2 regions of the Leuconostoc garlicum genome follow, and region 2 is predicted to be linked to the other one. Evidence: riboswitches for the same ligand, from Rfam matches in the RefSeq annotation. Region 2 holds a riboswitch; the other holds the start of a gene.
What was found. Region 2 has a riboswitch for FMN ahead of A9176_RS05890 (ECF transporter S component). Riboswitches for the same ligand answer to the same signal wherever they lie in the genome.

Region 1: linked by a shared signal. The riboswitch ahead of ribD (bifunctional diaminohydroxyphosphoribosylaminopyrimidine deaminase/5-amino-6-(5-phosphoribosylamino)uracil reductase RibD) and the one ahead of A9176_RS05890 (ECF transporter S component) in region 2 are both predicted to bind FMN.

The regions. Positions count from the first base shown of each region.
Region 1 is NZ_CP016329.1:1,256,785-1,263,178, reverse strand. Features, by position in the region: gene A9176_RS06395 (bifunctional 3,4-dihydroxy-2-butanone-4-phosphate synthase/GTP cyclohydrolase II) at 1-388, opposite strand, end outside; gene A9176_RS06390 (riboflavin synthase) at 381-977, opposite strand; gene ribD (bifunctional diaminohydroxyphosphoribosylaminopyrimidine deaminase/5-amino-6-(5-phosphoribosylamino)uracil reductase RibD) at 941-1,999, opposite strand; FMN riboswitch at 2,115-2,259, opposite strand; gene A9176_RS06380 (AI-2E family transporter) at 2,345-3,343, opposite strand; gene A9176_RS06375 (LCP family protein) at 3,374-4,621, opposite strand; gene A9176_RS06370 (KUP/HAK/KT family potassium transporter) at 4,764-6,394, opposite strand, start outside.
Region 2 is NZ_CP016329.1:1,156,977-1,163,370, forward strand. Features, by position in the region: gene A9176_RS05875 (segregation and condensation protein A) at 1-157, shown strand, start outside; gene scpB (SMC-Scp complex subunit ScpB) at 150-749, shown strand; gene A9176_RS05885 (pseudouridine synthase) at 742-1,491, shown strand; FMN riboswitch at 1,544-1,679, shown strand; gene A9176_RS05890 (ECF transporter S component) at 1,746-2,330, shown strand; gene A9176_RS05895 (hypothetical protein) at 2,407-2,979, shown strand; gene cmk ((d)CMP kinase) at 2,993-3,670, shown strand; gene rpsA (30S ribosomal protein S1) at 3,766-4,956, shown strand; gene der (ribosome biogenesis GTPase Der) at 5,060-6,373, shown strand.

The DNA of each region.
Region 1 (6,394 bases), 100 kb from region 2:
AAATATGACCAGGTGTTTCAAACTGTTGGGCCCCAGCACTCAAATTCGCGAGTTGTTGAATTGTATGGGCCCGTTCAAAGGCCGACACCCCTGTTGTGCTATCAATGTGATCGACGCTCACCGTAAATTTTGTCCCAAATTTTTCTGAATTCTGTTGCGTCATTTGCGCTAATCCGAGCGCAGCAGCCCGTTCAGCGGTCATCGGCACGGCCAGTACCCCACGGGCAATAGTGAGCGCTTGATTAATTTTTTCAGGCGTCACAAATGAGGCTAACCCGACTAAATCACCCTCATGTTCACGGTTTTGGTCATCTGTTAAAATGATCAGTTCGCCTTGCTTTAAAGCTGCCACCGCCTGCCGGACACGGGCTTGTACTGTATCACTCATGTGTCGCTCCCATCAAATATTTTGCTAAAATGTCAGTTTCAAGATTAACCTTGTCCCCGACGCGTAAGTCACTTAACGTTGTGTGGGTCAAGGTATGTGGAATTAACCCGATTGTGAAAGTATCTGTTGCACAAGTGACCACGGTCAAACTGACGCCTGACACGGTAATGGCGCCTTTTGGCACAATTTGTTGTCGTAATGTCGATTGCTCAGGTTTAAATGTCAATAACACAGTGTCCTCAATTTGAGCAACTTGCGTCACTTGTGCCATGCCGTCGACATGTCCTGACACAATATGCCCGTCAAACCGATCCGTTACCAACATGGATTTTTCCAGATTAACAGCTTGCCCAATCTGATATTGTTGCACAATGGTCGTGGCATAAGTTGGTTGCATAATGTCAAAGGTTGCTACGTCAGCTGTTTTCGTCACAATCGTTAAACAAACGCCATCAATCATGATACTATCCCCAATCTTACTGGTCTCAAAAAAATGATTAGACGCGGTCACCTGGAGGCGCAATGTTTGTGATAATTGCTGCTGAATGCTGGTTACACGACCAATGGTTTGCGTGATGCCTGTAAACATGTGGCAACCTCCTGATTAATATAACGTTGTCGTTGCGTATGACCGATGCGTTGAATATCATCTGGCAACTGTGGCAACACAATCCCGCTGACGCCGTTAGCTAAAAGACTATCTGCCGTGTAAATGAGACATTCATGCCAGAGTTGGGCTTGTAAGAAGCTCCTCATCAGAGTAGGACCGCCTTCGACCATCACAGATTGCATGCCCCGACGACCAAGATCAGCAATCACCCCAGGTAACCCCGCCGACATCAATACAACATTTGGTTGTTGGGCAAATTGTGCATTTTCTGTATACACTAACCAATCTTTTAAGCGGGCCGCAGGTTCATGCGCCAAGCGACCACGCCGATCAATCACTACCCGTTGCGGTTGTTGATGCGTTAACACCACATCACGTACCGTTAAGCGTGGCTGATCAATACGCCACGTCTCAGAACCGACAATAATAGCACTATGTCGCGCACGCTGGCGATGGACATCTAAATCCGCTACGGCATCCGTGATTTTACTACGTTGCCCACGCACTGCACTCACATAACCATTGTGTGATTGAGCTAATTTGAGTTGAATATAGGGTTGGTGCTGTTCGTGATACTGATAAAACGCTGGATTAAGCTGCCGACTATCATCAGTATCAAGCACGACCACTGAAATACCGGCAGCGCGTAATTTTTGGACACCTAAACCATGTGTGGCTGGGTTAGGATCCAAGTCACCAATCACCACTCGTGCCAGCCCCCAGTCACGGATCGTTTCAGCACAGGCGGCTACTTTACCACGGACTGCACATGGTTCCAGCGTGACATACAGCGTTGCCCCCTGTGCATCACGGGCAGCGCCTAAGTGATGAAACGCATTCATTTCCGCATGCGCCCCACCAAACCGTTCATGCCAACCAACCGCCAAGACTTGATCGGCCTTCACGATTACCGCGCCAACCCGCGGATTTTCAAAAGTTTGTTCTGGCTGTGCCTTGGCAGCCGCTATAGCTGCCAGACGAAGCCCTGTTAAATCATCCATCTTTACCTCCTGTATTTTCAGGACAAAAAACCCGATATGCTAATAACAGCACATCGGGTTTACAGTAATTTGATCGATTCAAAAAAGCCCAAGATAGAGAAAATCCCCATCTTGCCTATCTCTTCTCCCATCCAGACTTTAACTGTCGGTCACAGATTCTCACTGTGTCAACCGCATGAACAATCACGCGGGTCACGGACTTTGGGACACGTTGTCCCATCACCGTCGGTCGGGAATTTCACCCTGCCCCGAAGATTAATTATTTAACCCTTTCAGAGTAGCACCCAAAACCATTCCTGTCAATGAAAAAAGCACGTGTGCGCACACGTGCTTTTTTATGCGGCTTTAAACGCCACGAAAACGTTGAATTTTGAAAAAATCTAATAAGAACGTTAAAATTGGTAACCCAATCACAAGACCCCAAACACCAAAGAGCTTTTCCATGATAATCAAATTCAATAAGATCACCAAGATGGGCATATGCGTCCGATGTGACATAAAATGTGGGTGCAAGAAGTAAGATTCCAAAAAGTGAATCACAGCCACCGCAATGAGGATCACAATGACCGTATGCCAATTACCGATAATAAAGGCAGTAATCGTTAACGGTACTAACGACACCAACACACCGACAACTGGAATCAAACCTAAAACAAAAATCATGATGGTAAAACCTAGTAAATATGGGAACTGTAAAAAGGCTAACACCGCCACCATTGCGGCGGTATTAATCACACAAATCAACAGTTGAACTTCAAATAGACGGCCCAAAATGATAATAAAGCGGTGCAAAATAATATAAAATTCACCAAAAAACTTTTTGTATGGACTGTGCAAAAAATGGAGCGACCAATTTCTTAACTGCGGATAAGTAATACAAAAAATAAAACTAAATAGTAACGCTAAAATCAATTCATAGATAATATGACCCAATTGATTGATTTGCGACAGCGCCTTCGTTAAGATTTGTTCGGTACTAAATGAGTTCGTATATTGATGAAAATTTTTATAGACTTCTTTTAAAATCCCATGGGATCGCCAACTGGGATCCGTTGCGAGGACAATCATGCTTTTGACTTGATGAATGAGCGTATTGGCCCCATGATCAATCGCCCAAGTCAGGAAGCCAACAAAAACGATATAAACTAAACTAATGGCAATCCCACGAGAAAGCTTGAAAATGCGTTGGACACGCTTACCAGCATTTAAGGCTAAATACGAAAAAATTGTCGTCAATAACAGCAAAGACATAAACTGTCTGAGCAAGAAAATGAGGACCACAATGGCCAGTAAAACAAAATAGCGATAAAATCGTCTATTCTTAACGGTTGCAAAAACGTTCATAGGGGCCTCTTTTCTTCAGTGACAGGTGCGTTAATTATTGGGCAATTTTTCGTTGCTTGCAGTATTGAATTCTGGATATTGGTCATCCGCAGAGCCAACTTGTGCCAACTGGTATGACGTGACATCACTACCAAATTCTTCACCAGTTGTTGCCGGTGATAACCCAAGGGCTGAGCGCACCGTATCCGTTACGGCTTGCTGTTGTGCCGTCGTTACCCGTTGATAAGACACACCTTGATACATTTGGCCTTCACCTTGGACAGTATAAGAGTTAATGTGCTTCGTTGCAGCCATGTAGTTTGATCCCAATGCTAACATATCCCCTAATTTAAGATTTGAGGCAATGTTTTTCGTTGTGGCATTAATGAAATCAGTGTTCAAAATCGTTGTCGGATTCGTTTTGACTTTGTTCATGATCGCTTCAAGTAAAATCCGTTGACGCTGGGTACGACCGTAGTCACCCTTTGGATCTTGATAACGCATCCGTGAGAAAGCTAAAGCGGCTTTGCCATCCATCTTCTTATAATGCTTAAAATGTTCACCGTCGGCGGCATAATAATAATCACTCTTTCCTTCGGTAAAACGATAAAGATCATTACCTGTTTCGTGTGCCGTTTCTTGACTAAAGTCGAAAGTCAAAGGTGATACTGCTTGAATCCCACCAAGTCGATCCACTACATCGCCAAGCCCACTCATATTCACCATGGCAAAATAATTAATTGGGATATTAAACATTTTTTGAATCGTCGTAATGGTCGTGCTCACGCCATCGCCCAAAGTCGCTTCTTCATCAGCCGTTTCTCTGAAAGCGTACGCCGCATTGAGTTTTTGTGGGAAACTTTCTTCAAACCCGTCAATGGATGTCATAATATCTCGTGGCAACGAAATCATGGTCGTAGTCTCTTTTTCAGGATTAACCGTCACTAACATCAGTGAGTCTGTCAAACCCGAACGATCACGATCTGCGCCAAAACCACCCGTCGTTCCCGTATCGGTTCCCAACACCAAAAAAGAAATCGGCTTCTTATCTTTAATTAATTGACTCGACATTTTTTCAGATTTAAGGCCTGTTGCCGAGTATGAATGGTCAATTGATTGTTTCAACTTGCTCGCATAGAAGGTACCTAAACCGATACCGACCAATGCCAGTACACTCAAAACCAATAACGCAATACGCCAACCCTTTTTACGCTTTGGTTGATGCAGGTCAGCCCTGTGACGATCAAGGCGTGAAGCTGACCCGTCAAGTGGCAATTCTGTCTTGTTGTTGTCAGACATATTGTCATTCCTTTAATGATATTATTTTTTTGCTACATTACCTAATTTAACACAAAAAATAGTAAAAGAAAAATAAATTTATCAGATTAAAATACCGGGAAAATCGACTGATTACCAATCGATTTTCCCGGTAATGATACCACTACTCGTTGTCCTTCAAAATGTTTTTCACTTCAATCTGGGTTAACTTCTGACGATTGGCAGTCGCAATAAAGAGCGGTACGATTTCTTCTACCACATCACTAAACTCCAACCCATAAAAGTTACTTGAACTCACCGTATGTGATTGTAACCAAACACGACCACCGATTAGGAAGCGATCCCAAGCATGAATGTTAGGTAAATTCAAGAGATCAGCGTAGTATTGGGTAGCCACAACATACTTAAAATCACCAACGTTACCATGTTTATTCATGGCATATTTAGGGAATTGTGGCTTTAATACATTTTGTTTAATCAACTCATTGGCCACCTGTTTTAGATAAACCGGAATCTGCGGTTCCACTTTAAACCCAAGATTAAATGTCACATGGACGATATTATCCGTTCCCAACATATCGACCGCATAACTCTTACCATAAGGATCACTTGATTCCTTAACCGTCACAAACCAATAAATCGTCGCGCGTTTTGGCCGTGAGCCAAGAATTGAATAGATCATTGACCGCTTTAGCATATAATTTTGATGCATATGCGCAATGTAGACCAAATTCGTCGCAAAAATTGGTTCGTCGTCATCCTTCGAGAGATTAATCAGTTGCTTACGATAATCCTTCAATGACACATAATCATCTTGCTTCGAAATGGCTTCCCGTCGCTTATTACCATAATACCAGACCACCATCACCAGCAAAATAGCGAGCATAATAATCAATGTCGCATAGCCACCGTGGATAAACTTCGCCAGACTGGCAATTAAGAAAACAAATTCAATGAAACCAAATAGTATTAAGAAGCCATACGCCAAAACTTTTTGGCCTTGCAATTTAATGAATTCAAACAATAAAATGGTTGTCATTAACATCGTGATTGTGATTGCTAGCCCATAGGCCGCTTCCATATTGTGTGATGTTTGGAAACTCCAAACCACAATCAGTCCAACCGCACAAAGCAACCAATTTACCATGCCAATATACATTTGCCCACGAACATTACTTGGATAAAAAATACGTAGGCGTGGCATGACTTTCAAGTTAATCGCTTCACTGACTAAGGTATAAGCGCCCGAAATCAAGGCTTGTGAGGCAATGATAGCGGCCAGTGTTGCTAGGATAACACCAACAAAGCGCCAGTGACCCGGCAAAATTTCAAAGAATGGATTGGCGGATTGGACCAAAAGATCAGGGCGTTGACTATTTGACATAATCCAAGCACCTTGCCCCATATAATTCAACACCAGCATACTATAGACAAACGGCCAACTGATATAGATATTCCGCTTACCCACGTGTCCCATATCCGAGTATAGCGCTTCCGCACCCGTTGTCGCCAAGAAGACACTCCCGAGAATAAAAATCCCCGTCTTGTTTTCCGGATTAAAGAGAATTTGAATCGCATATACTGGTGACAAGGCTTTCAAGATCGACAGATCAGAGAAAATATTAATGAGACCAAATACCCCAATAAACAAAAACCAAACGAGCATCACCGGACCAAAAATATTCCCAATTTTTTTGGTCCCCGCTTTTTGGAACGTAAAAATCACAAGTAATAGTACGCTGACAACACCGATCACCACGGTCTGATTATCTGGGAACAAAAAGGTCCCAATTT
Region 2 (6,394 bases):
TGAGTCGTTATTTGACCAGTTACATGATCGCGAATCGCTGGTCATGACGTTTATTGCTTTGCTGGAAATGGCAAAGGAAGACCAGGTTATTTTGCATCAAACGGATGCACAAGCAGAAATATTTGTAGAAATTGAGAACATAGACGGGCATGAATAATTTGAGTCAAATTGAAGCACTGCTCTTTGTCGCTGGTGATGAAGGGATGGCGCTATCAACGCTTTGTAGTATTACCCAATTCGATAAGCCGGCAGTGTTGAACTTGATTGAAGCGCTCGCCAATAAATATGCTGATGATCCCAACAGTGCGTTAGAGATTCGGGAAACGGATGGTATGTATCGTTTGGTCACCAAGCCAGCACTTGGCGCGGTTGTTAAGGGCTATTTTGAAGCGCCAGCCCAGGCCACTTTATCACAAGCACAACTAGAATCTTTGGTCATCATTGCCTATAAGCAACCGATTACGCGCATTGAAATTGATCAAATTCGGGGCGTGCAGTCAGCGGGGACCATTCAGAAGTTGATGTTGCGTCAGCTTGTGGTTGAAGCGGGGCGAAAAGATGAACCAGGCCGTCCTATTATGTATGGGACATCAGCCGAATTTTTAGATTATTTTGGCTTAAAGTCACTTGATGAACTCCCACCACTACCAGATTTTGAATCCCTTGACGTCGCAGATGGTGGTGGCGAATTATTTACCAGCGCATTTGATGCGCAGACAACAGAAATGGAAGAAAAAAATGATGTCTGAAGAAGCACAACGTTTACAAAAAGTCATTGCGCAAGCAGGACTTGCTTCACGTCGTGGGGCAGAAGAATTAATCACACAAGGTCGGGTCCAAGTCAATGGTGAGACGGTCAAAAACCTTGGCATCAAAGTGATGCCACATGATACCGTTCAGGTTGATGGGGCACCGATTGAAGGCCGCGAAAAGCTGGTGTATTATTTGATGAACAAGCCACGTGGGGTCGTCACGACAAATAGTGACGACAAGGGCCGCCAAACGGTGCTTGATGTGCTTGAAGACGTGCCACAACGTGTTTATCCTGTTGGTCGTTTAGATTATGATACAACTGGTGTTTTATTATTGACCAATGATGGGGTGATTGCTAATCAATTGATGCACCCTAAGTCACGTGTTGACAAGGTCTATATGGCCAAAGTTGAAGGGATTGCGACTGACGAAAAGCTAGCACCGCTAAAGCGTGGTGTGATCATTCAAGGTCGGAAGACGGCCCCGGCGCGGGTGAGTGTTGAGCGCGTGGATAAAGACAAAAAGACCAGTATGGTACGCGTTATTATTCATGAAGGGCGTAATCACCAAGTGAAAAACATGCTCCAAAAAGTGGGGCTGCCAGTCGCTAAGCTGACTCGTGAACAGTATGCCTTTTTTGATTTGACGGGTCTACAATCGGGTGAATATCGTAAATTAACCAGTGCAGAAGTCAAGCGCCTCAAGAATCAAGACTACAAAATGTATCGTCGCCGCTAAAACGTTGCTTTGTGATGATTACTTTGTTACAATTAGTAAGTAATCTTAATTGAATATACTTCAGGGTCGGGTGTAAATCCCAACCGGCGGTGAGACATGCAAGACATGGTAAGCCCGCGACCTGCGTAAGCAGCTGATCTGGTCAAAATCCAGAGCCGACCGTAAAGTCGGGTATAAAGAAGTTTAAAAAAGAAAGTAAAACTGCCTTTTTGTGCTACCCTGACAAATTGTGCAGTTTTTTTGAGGCAAAAAATATGTCTATCTCACACACACGCACGCAACGCTTAACGCTGATCGCGATTTTAAGTGCCTTGTCATTTGGCTTAATGTTGTTTCCACAATTGCCGTTGATACCAGGGGCTGATTTTTTGAAATTAGACTTTTCAATTGTGCCGGTGCTGATCGCAGGGTATTGGTTAGATCTGATAGCGGCACTGTGGACCGTTATCTTACGGACGCTCTTAAAGTTAATCTTGGCTAATGAAGGGGTCAATACCTATCTTGGCTTACCCGTTAACTTGGGGGCGATTGTGGTCTTTGCGCTTATCTTATTTTGGGTAATGCCGCAGTTTGACGCCAAAAAAATTGGCCGCGCCTTGTTGGCAGTCGGTGCGGCAACAGTGGGCTTAACATTGGCAGGTGTCGTGATGAACTGGTTGATTGCGGTGCCGCTCTATGCGAAGTTTGCCCATTTTGACATCGCTAAAATGATTGGGTTAGGCCAATATTTTATCGCGATGGTGATCCCCTTTAATATTGCGCAAGGTTTGATATGGGGCATTGTCAGTTTTGCGGTGCTTTCTATTTTGCAGCCCATGCAACGTCAAATTTTATCTTAAGCAAACGTTATCGACATCAACGACCTCCTATGTGGTAAACTTTTAAGTGAACTATTATGATGGAGGTCGTTTTATTATGAACGATTTTGACCCAAATAAGATGAGTCGGTCAGCCCGATCAAAGCAACAAAAAGTTGAACCGCAGTTTTCGCGTAAATCAAGCCAACAAAACAGCGAACACAAGCGCCTTCGGGTATTTTTGATTATTCTTGGATTACTGATTTTATCGAGTGTCCCAGTCTATGGCTTTTGGGTGAATCATAAAGCACCCCAGCAACAAGTGGCGTCATCAGTGAGTCATAAGAAAACGGCGTCGTCGAAAAAAGCATCATCTGTTGATTCATCATCGTCATCAGTCGCTTCTTCAGACGATACAGCTGTATCTGAATCTGCTGTAAGTAGTAGTGATGACACAAGTTCAGTTGATGAGAGCGTTTCATCAAGTGCGGTCGAAAGTAGTAGCAGTGCGGCACCTGAAGTATCATCATCAAGTGTTGCCAACAATACAGCCGTGCTCGGTGCCAGCCAAACACTTTATAATTTTGCCGTGACCCATGGGATGACAACAGATCAAGTGATTGCGTTAAACCCAGGCCTGACGGTGTCAAATTACACCCAATATGCTGGTCGCGATTTGAATATTCGCTAAGTTAGAGGAGACTATGACAAATAATTTTCAGGTGGCAATTGATGGTCCAGCATCAGCTGGTAAGTCAACGATTGCTAAAATTTTAGCTACCCAATTACAATATGTTTACGTAGATACAGGTGCAATGTATCGTGCCATCACCTTAGCGGCCAAATTAGCTGGCGTCGCCTATGATGACGAAGCACGGGTTGTAGCTTTACTGCCGCATACGCAGGTGCGCTTTGAACCAGGGACACCAGTGCAACGTGTTTTCTTAAATGATCAAGAAGTGACGGAAGCGATTCGCTCAACGGAAATCACGAACAACGTGTCATTGGTTTCATCATATGCCGCAGTGCGAGCCGATCTTGTGGCCCGTCAACGAGACATTGCTAACAGCCATAATGTGATCATGGATGGGCGTGATATTGGGACAACAGTGTTACCAGATGCGCAAGTGAAAATCTTCCTTGTGGCCAGTGTTGACGAACGCGCACAACGCCGTTATCAAGAGAATTTAGCTAAGGGCATGACTGTTGACCTGCAAACTTTAAAAGCTGAAATTGAGGCGCGTGATTATAAGGATTCACATCGTCAGATTAGTCCGTTAGTCAAAGCCGATGATGCCGTTTTGGTCGACACAACGGGTCACAGCATCGATGAAGTTGTGGCAATGATTACAAAAATTATTCTAGATAAACAGCGAGATTAACTTACAGCGTGAAAACGCTGTTTTTTACTATACAAGATAAAAATATTCTGGTAAACTATACACATAGTGTAAATTGTAGGAGGACGTTAGACGTCATGAGTGAAACAAACAACGAGTTCTTAGCAGCTCTCGAAAGCGCAGCAGATCAAATTAAGGTGGGAGATGTCGTTACCGGTGAGCTTTTAGCTATTGATAATGATAACCAAGCAGTTGTTGGTTTGTCTACCGGTGAAGAAGGAGTTGTGCCAGCACGTGAGTACTCAGACGATCGTAACATCAACCTGGCAGACGAATTAAAAATTGGTGATACCATTGAAGCAGTTGTCATTTCTAACGTAACAAGCGACAAGGAAGGCGTAGCTTACTTGTTGTCAAAGAAGCGTTTGGATGCGCGCAAAGCATGGGAAAACTTGAGCTTTGCTGAAGGTGACACAGTTGATGCCAAGGTTATCAACGCTGTTCGTGGTGGTTTGATTGTTGATGTTAACGGCGTACGTGGTTTCGTACCAGCATCAATGGTTGCAGAACGTTTCGTTTCTGATTTGAACCAATTCAAGAATAAGGATATTAAAGCACAAGTTATCGAAATTGACCCTGCTAATGCACGTTTGATTTTGTCACGTAAGGCTGTTGCTGCACAAGAACGTGCTGCACAGTTGGCTGAAGTATTTAGCAAGTTGTCAGTTGGTGAAGTTGTTGAAGGAACTGTTGCTCGTTTGACAGACTTCGGCGCATTCGTTGACTTGGGTGGTGTTGATGGTTTGGTTCACGTATCAGAAATCTCACATGATCGTGTGAAGAACCCAGCCGATGTATTGACAAAGGGTGACAAGGTTGACGTTAAGATCTTGGCATTGGACACTGAAAAGGGTCGTATCTCATTGTCAATCAAAGCAACACAACGTGGACCTTGGGACGAAGCTGCAGATCAAATCGCTGCAGGTTCAGTGCTTGAAGGTACTGTTAAGCGTGTGAAGGACTTTGGTGCCTTTGTTGAAATTTTGCCTGGTATCGAAGGTCTTGTGCACGTGTCACAAATTTCAAACAAGCGTATTGAAAACCCATCAGAAGTTTTGAAGTCTGGTGACAAGGTACAAGTGAAGGTATTGGACATTAAGCCAGCCGAAGAACGTATTTCATTGTCAATGAAGGCTTTGGAAGAAAAGCCAGAACGTGAAGATCGTCGTGGTAACGATGGTTCAGCTTCACGTGCTGATATCGCTGCTTACAAGCAACAAGATGACTCAGCCGCAACATTGGGTGACATCTTTGGTGATAAGTTGTAAGAAGCATCAACATAAAAGAGCTGGTTCGCCAGTTCTTTTATTTTTGAAGAAAAATTGAGTGAGCATTAGTGGGCGCTCACGGTATGAAAAAGGAGGTGCGATTATGGCAGCACCAGTAGTAGCCATTGTTGGCCGACCAAACGTCGGAAAATCGACTATCTTTAACCGGATGGTCGGAGAACGTATTGCAATTGTTGAAGATCAACCAGGGGTGACACGCGATCGTTTGTATGCGCCAGCCGAATGGTTGAATTATGAATTCCGGATGATTGATACCGGTGGGATTGAACTCGGAGACGAACCGTTTTTGGCCGAAATTCGGGCCCAAGTTGAATTAGCTTTGGATGAAGCTGATGTCATTGTCATGGTGACATCTGGGCGTGAAGGGGTGACGTCAGCTGATGAAGTTGTCGCAAAAATGCTTTATAAGACGGACAAGCCTGTCGTGCTTGCGGTCAATAAGATCGATAACCCAGAAATGCGTCAAGATATTTATGACTTTTATTCACTTGGTCTTGGTGAACCTTATCCAGTTTCTGGTTCACACGGCTTGGGCTTAGGTGATTTGTTGGATGAAGTTGTCAAGAATTTCCCCGACGAAGCAGCTGAACAAGAAGACGATGGCGCTATTCGTTTTAGTATCATTGGTCGGCCTAATGTTGGCAAGTCATCAATTGTGAATGCCATTTTGGGCGAAGAACGCGTGATTGTGTCTGATATCGAAGGGACAACCCGTGATGCCATCGATACGCGTTTTGTCACACCTGAAGGTGATGAATTCATCATGGTGGATACTGCTGGGATGCGTAAGCGCGGTAAGGTGTATGAGAATACGGAAAAGTATTCTGTGATGCGCGCCTTGAAATCCATTGATGATAGTAATGTGGTCTTGATGGTGCTGGATGCCGAAGCAGGTATTCGGGAACAAGATAAGCACGTGGCAGGTTTTGCGCATGAAGCCGGCCGTGCCATGATTATTGTGGTCAACAAGTGGGATGCCATTGAAAAAGATGATCACACGATGAAGGATTTCGAGAATATGATTCGCGCAGAATTTAAGTTCTTGGATTATGCCCCAATTGTCTTTGTCTCAGCAAAAACGGGGCAACGTTTGGATCGTTTGCCACAGATGATTAAGGACGTTGATGCTAACCACCGTAAGCGTATCTCATCGTCAACGTTGAATGATGTCATTATGGATGCGATTGCCGTGAACCCAACGCCAACTGATAATGGCCGTCGCTTACGTGTTTACTATGCGACACAAGTTGCCGTGCAACCACCAACTTTTGTTATCTTTGTTAATGATGTTGAATTGATGCACTTCTCATACGAACGTTTCTTAGAAAATAAAATCCGTGAAGCCTTTGATTTCACGGGTACACCAATCAAATTGATTGTCCGTGCCCGCAAATGAGAAATCAGCAACGGCGCATGT